3 regions of the Agromyces molybdatiresistens genome follow, and region 1 is predicted to be linked to each of the others. Evidence: predicted binding sites of a transcription regulator. Region 1 holds the regulator's gene; each other region holds the start of a gene.
What was found. Region 1 encodes LexA, which represses DNA repair genes until DNA is damaged. Its sites were predicted from a motif close to TCGAACANNTGTTCGA; they were not measured.
Positions count from the first base shown of each region.

Region 2: ACULK2_RS04270 (HNH endonuclease signature motif containing protein) is a predicted target of LexA. The motif match lies at 1,936-1,951, and genes of this name have one in related genera.
Region 3: ACULK2_RS15550 (HNH endonuclease signature motif containing protein) is a predicted target of LexA. The motif match lies at 1,357-1,372, and genes of this name have one in related genera.

Region 1 covers NZ_CM188258.1:1,695,181-1,698,426, forward strand. The annotation lists gene metE (5-methyltetrahydropteroyltriglutamate--homocysteine S-methyltransferase) at 1-1,261, shown strand, start outside; gene lexA (transcriptional repressor LexA) at 1,363-2,040, opposite strand; gene ACULK2_RS07755 (LysM peptidoglycan-binding domain-containing protein) at 2,312-2,692, shown strand; gene ACULK2_RS07760 (GNAT family N-acetyltransferase) at 3,014-3,246, shown strand, end outside.
Region 2 covers NZ_CM188258.1:931,159-934,404, reverse strand. The annotation lists gene ACULK2_RS04280 (alpha/beta fold hydrolase) at 1-738, shown strand, start outside; gene ACULK2_RS04275 (TetR/AcrR family transcriptional regulator) at 851-1,405, shown strand; gene ACULK2_RS04270 (HNH endonuclease signature motif containing protein) at 2,003-3,246, shown strand, end outside.
Region 3 covers NZ_CM188258.1:3,370,163-3,373,408, forward strand. The annotation lists gene hutI (imidazolonepropionase) at 1-911, shown strand, start outside; gene ACULK2_RS15545 (DUF503 domain-containing protein) at 963-1,259, opposite strand; gene ACULK2_RS15550 (HNH endonuclease signature motif containing protein) at 1,392-3,011, shown strand; gene ACULK2_RS15555 (DUF6510 family protein) at 3,181-3,246, opposite strand, start outside.

The sequences.
Region 1 (3,246 bases):
CCTCGTGAGCTGGCTCGCGTTCGCGGACCAGAAGGTCGAGCAGGTCGCGGCGCTCGCGCGCGGTCTTGCTGAGGGGCGCGACGCCATCGAGGCCGAGCTCGACGCGGCATCCGCTGCCCTGGCCGACCGCGAGGCGGCGCCGGGCGTGCGCGTGCCCGCGGTGCGCGACCGCCTCGCCGCACTCGACGCGAGCGCGTTCGCGCGCGCCGCCTACGACGAGCGGGTGGCCGCGCAGGAGGACCTCGCGCTGCCGGCCCTGCCCACCACGACGATCGGCTCGTTCCCGCAGACGGCCGAGATCCGGCGCGCCCGCGCTCGCCTCGTGAAGGGCGAGCTGACGGATGCCTCGTACCGCGAGCTGATGCGCGAGGAGATCGCCCGCGTCATCCGCCTGCAGGAGGACCTCGGCCTCGACGTACTCGTGCACGGCGAGCCCGAGCGCAACGACATGGTGCAGTACTTCGCCGAGCTCCTCGACGGCTTCGCGGTCACGCAGCACGGCTGGGTGCAGTCGTACGGCTCGCGCTGCACGCGGCCGTCGATCCTCTGGGGCGACGTGTCGCGGCCCGCGCCGATGACGGTCGAGTGGTCGGAGTACGCCCAGTCGCTCTCGGAGAAGCCCGTCAAGGGCATGCTCACGGGGCCCGTCACGATCCTCGCGTGGTCGTTCGTGCGTGACGACCAGCCGCTCGGCGACACCGCGCGGCAGGTGGCGCTCGCGCTCCGCGACGAGATCCGCGACCTCGAGACGGCGGGCATCCGCGTCATCCAGGTCGACGAGCCCGCGCTCCGCGAGCTGCTTCCGCTGAAGCGCGCCGACCAGCCGGCGTACCTCGACTGGTCGGTCGGCTCGTTCCGCCTCGCCACCGGCGGCGCGGCGCCCGCGACGCAGGTGCACACGCACCTCTGCTACTCGGAGTTCGGCGTCGTCATCGACGCGATCCGCGAGCTCGACGCCGACGTGACCTCGATCGAGGCGGCGCGCAGCCGCATGGAGGTCGTGGGCGACCTTGCCGCGAGCGGCTTCGACCACGGCGTCGGCCCGGGCGTCTACGACATCCACTCGCCGCGCGTGCCGAGCGTCGAGGAGGTGCGTTCGCTCCTCGAGCGCGCGGTCGACGGCGTGCCCGCCGGACGACTCTGGGTGAACCCCGACTGCGGCCTGAAGACCCGCGGCTACGACGAGACGGTCGCCTCGCTCGCGAACATCGTCGAGGCCACGCGCTCCGTGCGCGAAGGGGTCGCGGTCGCGACGGCCTGACCCGAGGACCGAGGGCGGATGCCGCGGGGGTGAGCCCGCGACATCCGCCCTCGTCGTCTCCGGCTTCGGTCGCTGCCGGGCGCTGAGTGCCGGGCCGTCCGTCAGACGGTGCGGAGGACCGCGACGACTTTGCCGAGCACCTCGGACTCGTCGCCGAGGATCGGCTCGAACGCGGAGTTGCGGGGGAGCAGCCAGGTGTGGCCGTCGCGCTGGCGGAAGACCTTGACCGTCGCCTCGCCGTCGAGCATCGCGGCGACGATCTCGCCGTTCTCCGCGGTCTTCTGGGAACGGACGACGACCCAGTCGCCGTCGCAGATGGCCGCGTCGATCATGGAGTCGCCGACGACCTTGAGGATGAACAGCTCGCCCTTGCCGACGAGCTGGCGGGGGAGCGGGAAGACCTCCTCGACCTGCTGCTCGGCGGTGATCGGCACGCCGGCCGCGATGCGCCCGACCATCGGGACCATGGCGGCGTCGCCGACCGGTGCCGGCTCGACCGAGGGCGAGCGGTTCTCGGTGCCAGGAAGGTCGATGAGGATCTCGAGCGCGCGGGGGCGGTTCGGGTCGCGTCGCAGGTAGCCGGCGAGTTCGAGCTGGTTCAGCTGGTGCGTGACGCTCGAGAGCGAGGAGAGGCCGACGGCGTCGCCGATCTCGCGCATGCTCGGCGGGTAGCCGCGGTCGGCGACCGACGCGCGGATGGCCTCGAGGATCGCGAGCTGCTTCGGGCTCAGCGTCTTGCGCCGACGCGACCGGCCGCTCGCGCCGCGTGCCTGGTCGATGTCGATGCTCACGTGCCTCGCCTCTCGTCGGGACCGCGTCGGCCCGGATGTCGGTGGTCGATGTTCGACTGTCGTCGGACATTCGAAACTGTATCCGCCTCGCACGCGCGCGACAAACATCCGTTCGAGTGTGTCGCGGAATCCGGCCCCGGAAATCCCACTTCCGGTGCTTGCGGCGTCGAATCTTCGAAGATATATTCGGAACACAGCTTCGTATCCGGCCCTCCCGGCCGAGGGCCGGATGCGGGGCTGGAGCCACGGGAGGTGCGGAATGAGTGCAGTGGTGATGGGGGCCGCGGGTGCGGCTCAGACGATGCCCGCGTTCGGTTCGTCGACGGCGCGCACCCGACTGAGGCTCACCCGGCGCGGTCGGGTCGTGGTCACCGCCCTGGCCGCACTGCCCATCGCGCTCGGCGTGCTGGTGGGCGTGCTCTCGAGCGGCGGCGCGGTCGCCGGGATCGACGACGGCCGAACCGTGGTGGCGTTCGAGACGATCGAGGTCGGCGCCGGCGACACCCTCTGGGCCATCGCCGAGTCCATCGCCCCATCGGCCGACCCGCGCGACGTCATCTTCGAGATCATGCGCCTGAACGGGCTCGACGACGCCGTGGTGCAGCCCGGCCAGCAGCTGGTGCTTCCGGCGGGCGAGTAAGGGCCGAGCATGCGGGCGAACCGCCCTGGAGACGAACGGTCACGATTCGCCGAGCGGTGCGGTGTCACTCTTGACGGGGCTCAAGAGGGCAGCGAGCCGGGCAGGTCGTCTGCGAACAGCGCCGCGCCGTCGCCTCGCGTTCCGCGTTCCGCGTTCGTGCTTGCTCCGGCGCCGGTTGCGTGACGTTCGACCGGTCTTCGGGTGGGCGATGAGAGCCGTGACATCGATCGGTGATGCTGGCAGGATGACGGCATGGCACGCGCGGCGGGCGATCCTCCGCATCGACATCGCCGCGTTGGCCCGACACATGGGGCCGGTGATATGGGCGCAACGACGTCGCACGTGATCAAGCCACTCACTCCCGAGACCTTCCCGGCGTGGTTGGCGCTCGCGCAGAAGCACAACGGGGTGTGGGGCGGGTGCTACTGCTCGTACTTCCACGACGACACGGAGCACACCGCCAAGAGCGAATACGACCGGCCCACGTTCAAGCGGCGACTCGTGGCGGAGGGCATTGCGCACGCCGCGCTCGTCTTCGACGGCGACGACGCGAT
Region 2 (3,246 bases), 760 kb from region 1:
CTGCATTGGTGGCAGTGGCATCAGGTCGCGCCGCTGATCGCCGAGCAGGGCTACCGCGTGATCTGTCCCGACCTTCGCGGTGCCGGCTGGACCGAAGCCGACGACCCCGGCTTCGAACGCGAGACGCGACTGCACGACCTGCTCGCGCTCTTCGAGGCGCTCGGCGTCGAACGTGCGCACCTCGTCAGCCATGACATGGGTGCGATCACCGCGATGCAGCTCGCCTACGCCCACCCCGAACGCGTGGTGAGGGCGGTTCAGCTCTCGGTGCCGCCCGGATTCATCTCGTTCAGCCCCAAGCTCATCGCCGCCTTCCGGCACATGCCGAAGCTGCTCTGGCATCGCCCCGGCAGCTCGCTCCGAGGCGTGTGGGCCGATCAGTACAACGCGAGACCCACGTCTGCCGCGGAGATCGACGCCCACCTCGCACCCATGCAGCGCCCCGCCATCGACCAGGCGGTCCGCGAGCTCTACCGAGGCATGGTGATCCCCGAGTCGATGCGGCTGAGCCGTGGCGTGTACAAGCGGATGCGACTGACCGTCCCGACGCTCTTCGCATTCGGCCGGGTCGACACCAGGTTCGACGAGCCGCTCATCCGCCGCCTCTGCGCGAACCCCAAGCGATTCGCCGACGACGTCGAGTTCGCGTTCGTCGACGACGGGGGCAAGCTGCTCCCCGCCGAGGCGCCCGACGCGGTCGCGAACCTCACGCTCGACTGGATCCGGCGAGCCGACTGAGCCCGGCCCGCCGACCCCGACGCGATCCGCGGATGCCACGGCGCACACGGATGCCACGGCGCCACGCGCGCCCGTGCGAGACTCGTGGACGTACGCGACGTGAGGGGCGCCGATGGCTGCAGCAACCAGGGAGCGAGCGCTCGAGGCGGCGGTCGAGGTCCTCGGCACCGACGGCGTGCGGGCACTCAGCCACGCGCGCGTCGATCAACGGGCCGGGCTGCCCGCAGGGTCGACCTCGAACTGGTTCCGCACCCGGCGAGCGCTGCTCGCCGGCATCATCGACTGGATGGCCGAACTCGAGCGCGCCGACTTCGCGCCGGAGCTGCTCGAGCAGCCGACGCCCGACTCGATCGCAGAGGGACTCTGCGCCGTGCTGCTCGTGCAGACCGGCCCGGCCGCGACCCGCACCCGGGCGCGCTACGCCCTCTTCGTCGAACTCGCCGCCGACCCCGAACTGCTCGAACCACTGCGCCGCCAGCGTCGCGAGTTCGAACAGTGGACCGACCGGCTCATCGCCGCAGCCGGCATCCCCGACCCGGTGCCGGCGGCGCGCGCGCTCATGGCCCTCGGCGACGGCCTGGCCCTGCATCGACTCACAGTCGACCCCGAGCTCGACGTGCGTCCCGCGGTCGAGCGCGCCGTGCGCGCGCTCGCGGCGACGGCCTGAGCCGGCGTCAGCCCGGCATCAGCTCGGAAGGCAGGCGTCAGGCGAGCGGGCGGCGAGCGGGCGGCGCAGCGGCATCCGCACTGGCACCATTCCCCTCATGACCGTCCAGAGCGTCGACGAGTGCGTCGCGTCGTTCCCCGACGTGATCGCCGCGCGGGTCGCGCAGGTTCGCGGGGCGATCCGGGCCGAGGTGCCCGATCCCGAGGAGCGGATGCGCTACGGCCTCGCCGCGGTGATGCTCGGCGGGCGGTACGCGCTCCACTTCGCCGGATGGAAGCGGCACATCGGCGTCTACCTCGTTCCCCCGCTGCCGGAGCCGCTCGAGTCGGAGGTGGCGCCGTACCGGTCGGGCAAGGACTCGGTGACCTTCCGTCACGCGGACCCGCTCCCCCCTCGACCTGATTTCGCGGATGACCCCGGCGATCGTCGCCGAACGGCGGGGCTGGACGGGCTGACTCGGCGCGCTCGCGCCCACGGGGAGTCGTGCACTCCTCCTCCACAGGTACGGGTTCGGGCGATTCATCCACAGGCAGAATGCCTGATCGAACGCGATTTCCGGTGCGAGCGGATGTCGGTGGGTACCTGCAGGATGGAGTCATGGAACAGCCCCCGCGACTCGCGCCCGACACGCCTCCGGCGTCGGGCGCTCTGGTCGCGCTCGAGCGTGATCTGGCGGCGCTTCGCGACGCGTGGGTCGGCGCGATGCCGGCGTGGGGCGCCATCCGCGGGTCGGCGCAGGTCGAGGCGGAGCAGATGGGCGATGCCGGGCTCATGCAGGCCGTCGACGGGCTCGCGAAGGTGCGGCGCGATGTCGACGCCCTGTTCGCGAGCGTCGCCGCCGAGGTGGCGAAGCGGTCCGGGCCCGAGTTCGGGGAGGTGGGGTTCGCGAAGGCGCAGGGCTTCCACAATCCGGTGCGACTCGTCGCCGCGGCCACCGGCGGGTCGCGCGCCGACGCGCAACGACTGATCGCCGTCGGCGTCGCCACGACCGAGCGGCAGACCTTCGTTGGCGAGCGGATGCCGGCGCGGCACCCGCACGTCGCTGCCGCCCTGCAGGCGGCGACCATCAGTCTCGAGGCGGCGTCCGCGATCACCACCATGCTCGACCGGGTGTCGATGCGCGCCGATGTCTGCCAGGCCGATGTCGTGGAGCACGCCCTGGTCGAGCTCGCCGAGCGAGTGCCGCTCGAGACGCTCTCGCGCGGGGTGCGCGAGGCCGAGGCGCGGCTCGACCCCGACGGGGTGGAGCCTCGCGAAGACGAGCTCCGGATGGAGCGCTCTCTGACCATGCGCGAAGACGCGCGCGGCATCGTGCACCTGCATGCCCGGCTCGACCCCGAGAGCGCGGCGCCCGTGAAGGCCGCGATCGACGCGCTCGTCAGCGACGCGCTGCGCCGACGCCGACCTGACGAAGCCGCGGGCGGCGGCGCGGACGGAACTGGATTCGGCGCCGTGGAGCTTCGCCCGGACGGAGCTGCGTTGGGCGCCGGTGAGTTGCGGCCGGTCATCGACGACCACCGCACGATCCCGCAGATCCAGGCCGACGCGCTCGCCGCGCTCGCCCGCCACACCCTCGGCTGCACCCAGACGGCGACGCCGCTCGCGAAGACCACGATGATCGTGCGCGTCGACCTCGACACCCTCGTCAACGAGCTCGGGCACGCCGGCATCGACGGCCTCGAACGGCCGATCTCGGCCGCGACCGCCCGCCGGATGGCCGCCGACGCCGAGATCATCCCCGCCGTCCTCGGCGGCGACAGCCTCCCGCTCGACCTCGGCCGCGCCGCCCGCCTCTTCACGAAGGCCCAGCGCCTCGCCCTCGGCGAACGCGACGGCGGCTG
Region 3 (3,246 bases), 1.7 Mb from region 1:
CCTACGAGGCGGGCGGCATCCGGTCGACGGTCGCGGCGACGCGCGCGGCGAGCGATGCCGACCTGCGGGCGCGTCTCGCCGGCTTCGTCGCCGAACTGCACCGCCAGGGCACCACGACGTTCGAGGTCAAGACGGGCTACGGGTTGAGCGTGGCCGACGAGGAGCGCCTCGCGCGCCTCGCGGCCGAGGTCACCGACGAGGTCACGTTCCTGGGTGCGCACGTCGTGCCGTTCGAGTTCCGCGAGCCCGAGGGGCCCGGTGCCGACGCCTACGTCGACCTCGTCGTCGGCGAGATGCTCGAGGCGTGCGCTCCGCACGCCCGCTGGGTCGATGCGTTCTGCGAGCGCGGCGCGTTCACGGAGGCGCAGTCGCGGCGGGTCCTCGAGGCGGGCCGCGCCGCCGGCCTCGGCGTGCGCGTGCACGGCAACCAGCTCGGCGACGGGCCGGGGGTCCGGCTGGCGGTCGAGCTCGACGCGGCATCCGTCGACCACTGCACCTACCTGACCGACGCGGACGTCGCGGCGCTCGCCGGGTCGTCGACCGTCGCGACCCTGCTTCCGGGCGTCGAGTTCTCGACCCGCCAGCCCTACCCGGACGCGCGGCGCCTCATCGACGCCGGCGCGACCGTCGCGCTCGCGAGCGACTGCAACCCGGGTTCGAGCTTCACGAGCTCGATGCCGTTCTGCATCGCCGTCGCGGTCCGCGACATGGGGATGACGCCGGCCGAGGCGCTGCGGGCCGCGACGGCGGGCGGTGCGGCAGCACTCCGGCGAACGGATGTCGGCGCGCTGCGACCGGGTTCGCGCGCCGATCTCGCGGTGCTCGATGCGCCCTCGCACGTCCATCTCGCGTATCGACCCGGTGTCCCGCTCGTCGCCGAGACGTGGAAGGACGGGATGCGCGTGGCGTGAGCCGCGACATCCGGGTTTCGGTATCGCACCACTCGTCGACACTGCCCGTGGTCAGTCGTCGTCGCTGCGCCGAATCCGGCGCCGCGCGGACAGCAACGTCAGTTCGGGGTGCGCGGCGACCTGACGCTCCGCACGGTCGAGCACGTCGGTCGCGTGGCCGGCATCGCCGGAGACGACCGCGAGCCCGACGGCGGCGCGGCGATGCAGGTCATGGCTGCCGACTTCCGCGACGGATGCCTCGGTCACCCGCCGCAGCTCCGCGATGAGCGGCCGGAGCACCGAGCGCTTCTGCTTGAGCGAGTGCACGTCGCCGAGGAGGAGGTCGAACTCGATCCATGCGATCCACACTCCTTCAGCCTTCCACGACCATGCGGCCGTCGGCAGTCGCACGTTCGACTCGCCTGCAGCCCGGACTGGTCCTGGTGCAGCGAGTTCTCCACAACACGAGAACATATGTTCGAATCTCGGTAGGCTCGATGCATGGCCACCGCACTCGCCGATCAGCTCGAGTCGGCGGCCCACGCGCCGGAGTTCTCCCCGTACGCGCGCGCCCAGCAGAGCCTCGCCGACCTCGTCGACGCCGCCGTGACGACGCGGCGAATCGAGGCGATGCAGGCGGCGATGCGCGTCGACGTGATCAACCTCGCCGTCGACGTTGCCATGAGCAACGCCGTGGCGTTCACGTCTTCTCGACTCGATGCAGATGGGCGGCGCGAGATGGCGCGGCGGGCGGTCATCGCCGAACTGGCGACCGCCCTCCGGCTTCCGGAGCGAACGATGACGAGACTCGTCTCGGAGGCGTGGACGCTGTCGACTCGACTGCCCGCGACGCTCGACGCGCTCCGCTCGGGGCGTCTGGACGAGGCGCATGCGCGGGTGGTCGTCGACGAGACCACTGATCTCGACGACCCCGAGGCACTCTCGCGGCTCGATGCGGAACTCGCGACGCGTGCCGAGACCGTCACCGCCCCGACGCTGCGCCGCACGGCTCGCCGCCTTCGCGAGCAGGTGCTCGCCGAGACGCTCGCGTCACGACATGCCCGAGCCCGGGCTGAGCGCCGGGTCGAGCTCGAACCCGCCCGAGACGGCATGGCGTGGTTGCACGTCTACCTCCCGGCCGAAGACGCCCATCTCATCCGCAACCGCCTCGTGCGAGTCGCGGCCGAGGCATCCGGTCGGTCGACGACGTCGTCCGGTCGATCGGATGTCGGCGTCGAGGCCGTCGACGGCTCAGAGGCCGGGACGGCGAGCGATGCTGACCCGCGCACGCCAGATCAGCTGCGCGCCGATATCGTGCGCGACCTCCTGCTGAACGGCGTCCCTCCTGTCGGCGACGCGTTCCACGTCGCAGCCGCGACCATCCGGCCGACGGTGCACGTGACCGTTCCCGTCATGACACTCCTCGGTCACGACCTCTCGCCCGGTGGGCTCGACGGGTACGGGCCGATCTCGCCCGACGTCGCCCGCGAACTCGCGGCGCACGCGCCGTCGTTCACCCGGCTTCTCACGCACCCGGTTTCGGGCACGGTGCTCGACGTCGACCGCACGACGTATCGTCCGCCCGCCGATCTCGCGCGCTGGCTGCGCGTGCGCGACCAGACGTGCCGGTTCCCCGGCTGCAACCGGGCCGCGGTCGGGTGCGACATCGATCACTCCGAGGACTGGGCCGACGGCAATCCCACCGCGTTCCACAACCTCGCCCACCTGTGCCCGGCGCACCACCACCTCAAGCACCAGACGTCCTGGTCGCTTCGACATCGAGCGGACGGCGCGCTCGAGTGGCGATCTCCCGCGGGGCGAGTTCACGTCACCGAGCCGGCGGTGCGTATTCCCGTCGCCGGGGCGCGAGTCGGAGCGGCGACACCAGCGGTCGCGCCCTCGGAGCCGACGGCGACCAGTCGGCTCCGACCACCCACGCCCACGGCGACACCGACACCGACACCGACACCGACACCAACACCGACACAGACACAGACACCCTCGCCGGACCGGTCGCGTCGCGACCCTCGAAGCGAGAAGGGCGCAACCGACCCACGGCGGACCGACGGTGCTCCACCACGCGCAGCCGCCTCGGCGAAGGACGATGCGCCACCCTTCTGATCGGAACGGGGCGATGCCCTGCGCGAAGCCGGCGCCCTGATATCGCAGGCGGTGGGACCGACGCGGCCGCGGACGGCTGCACCCCTCCGGCTTCCTCGGGCCGACGGCGTGCGGGCCGGGCCGACGGCCGGTGGGCCGGACCGACGGCGCAAGCGCCGGTCCAGTCAGCTCAGCGCCGCACCTCGATCGCGGTCACGCCGCCCAGGTCGATCCAGGCGCGCTCCCCAGTGTCGAC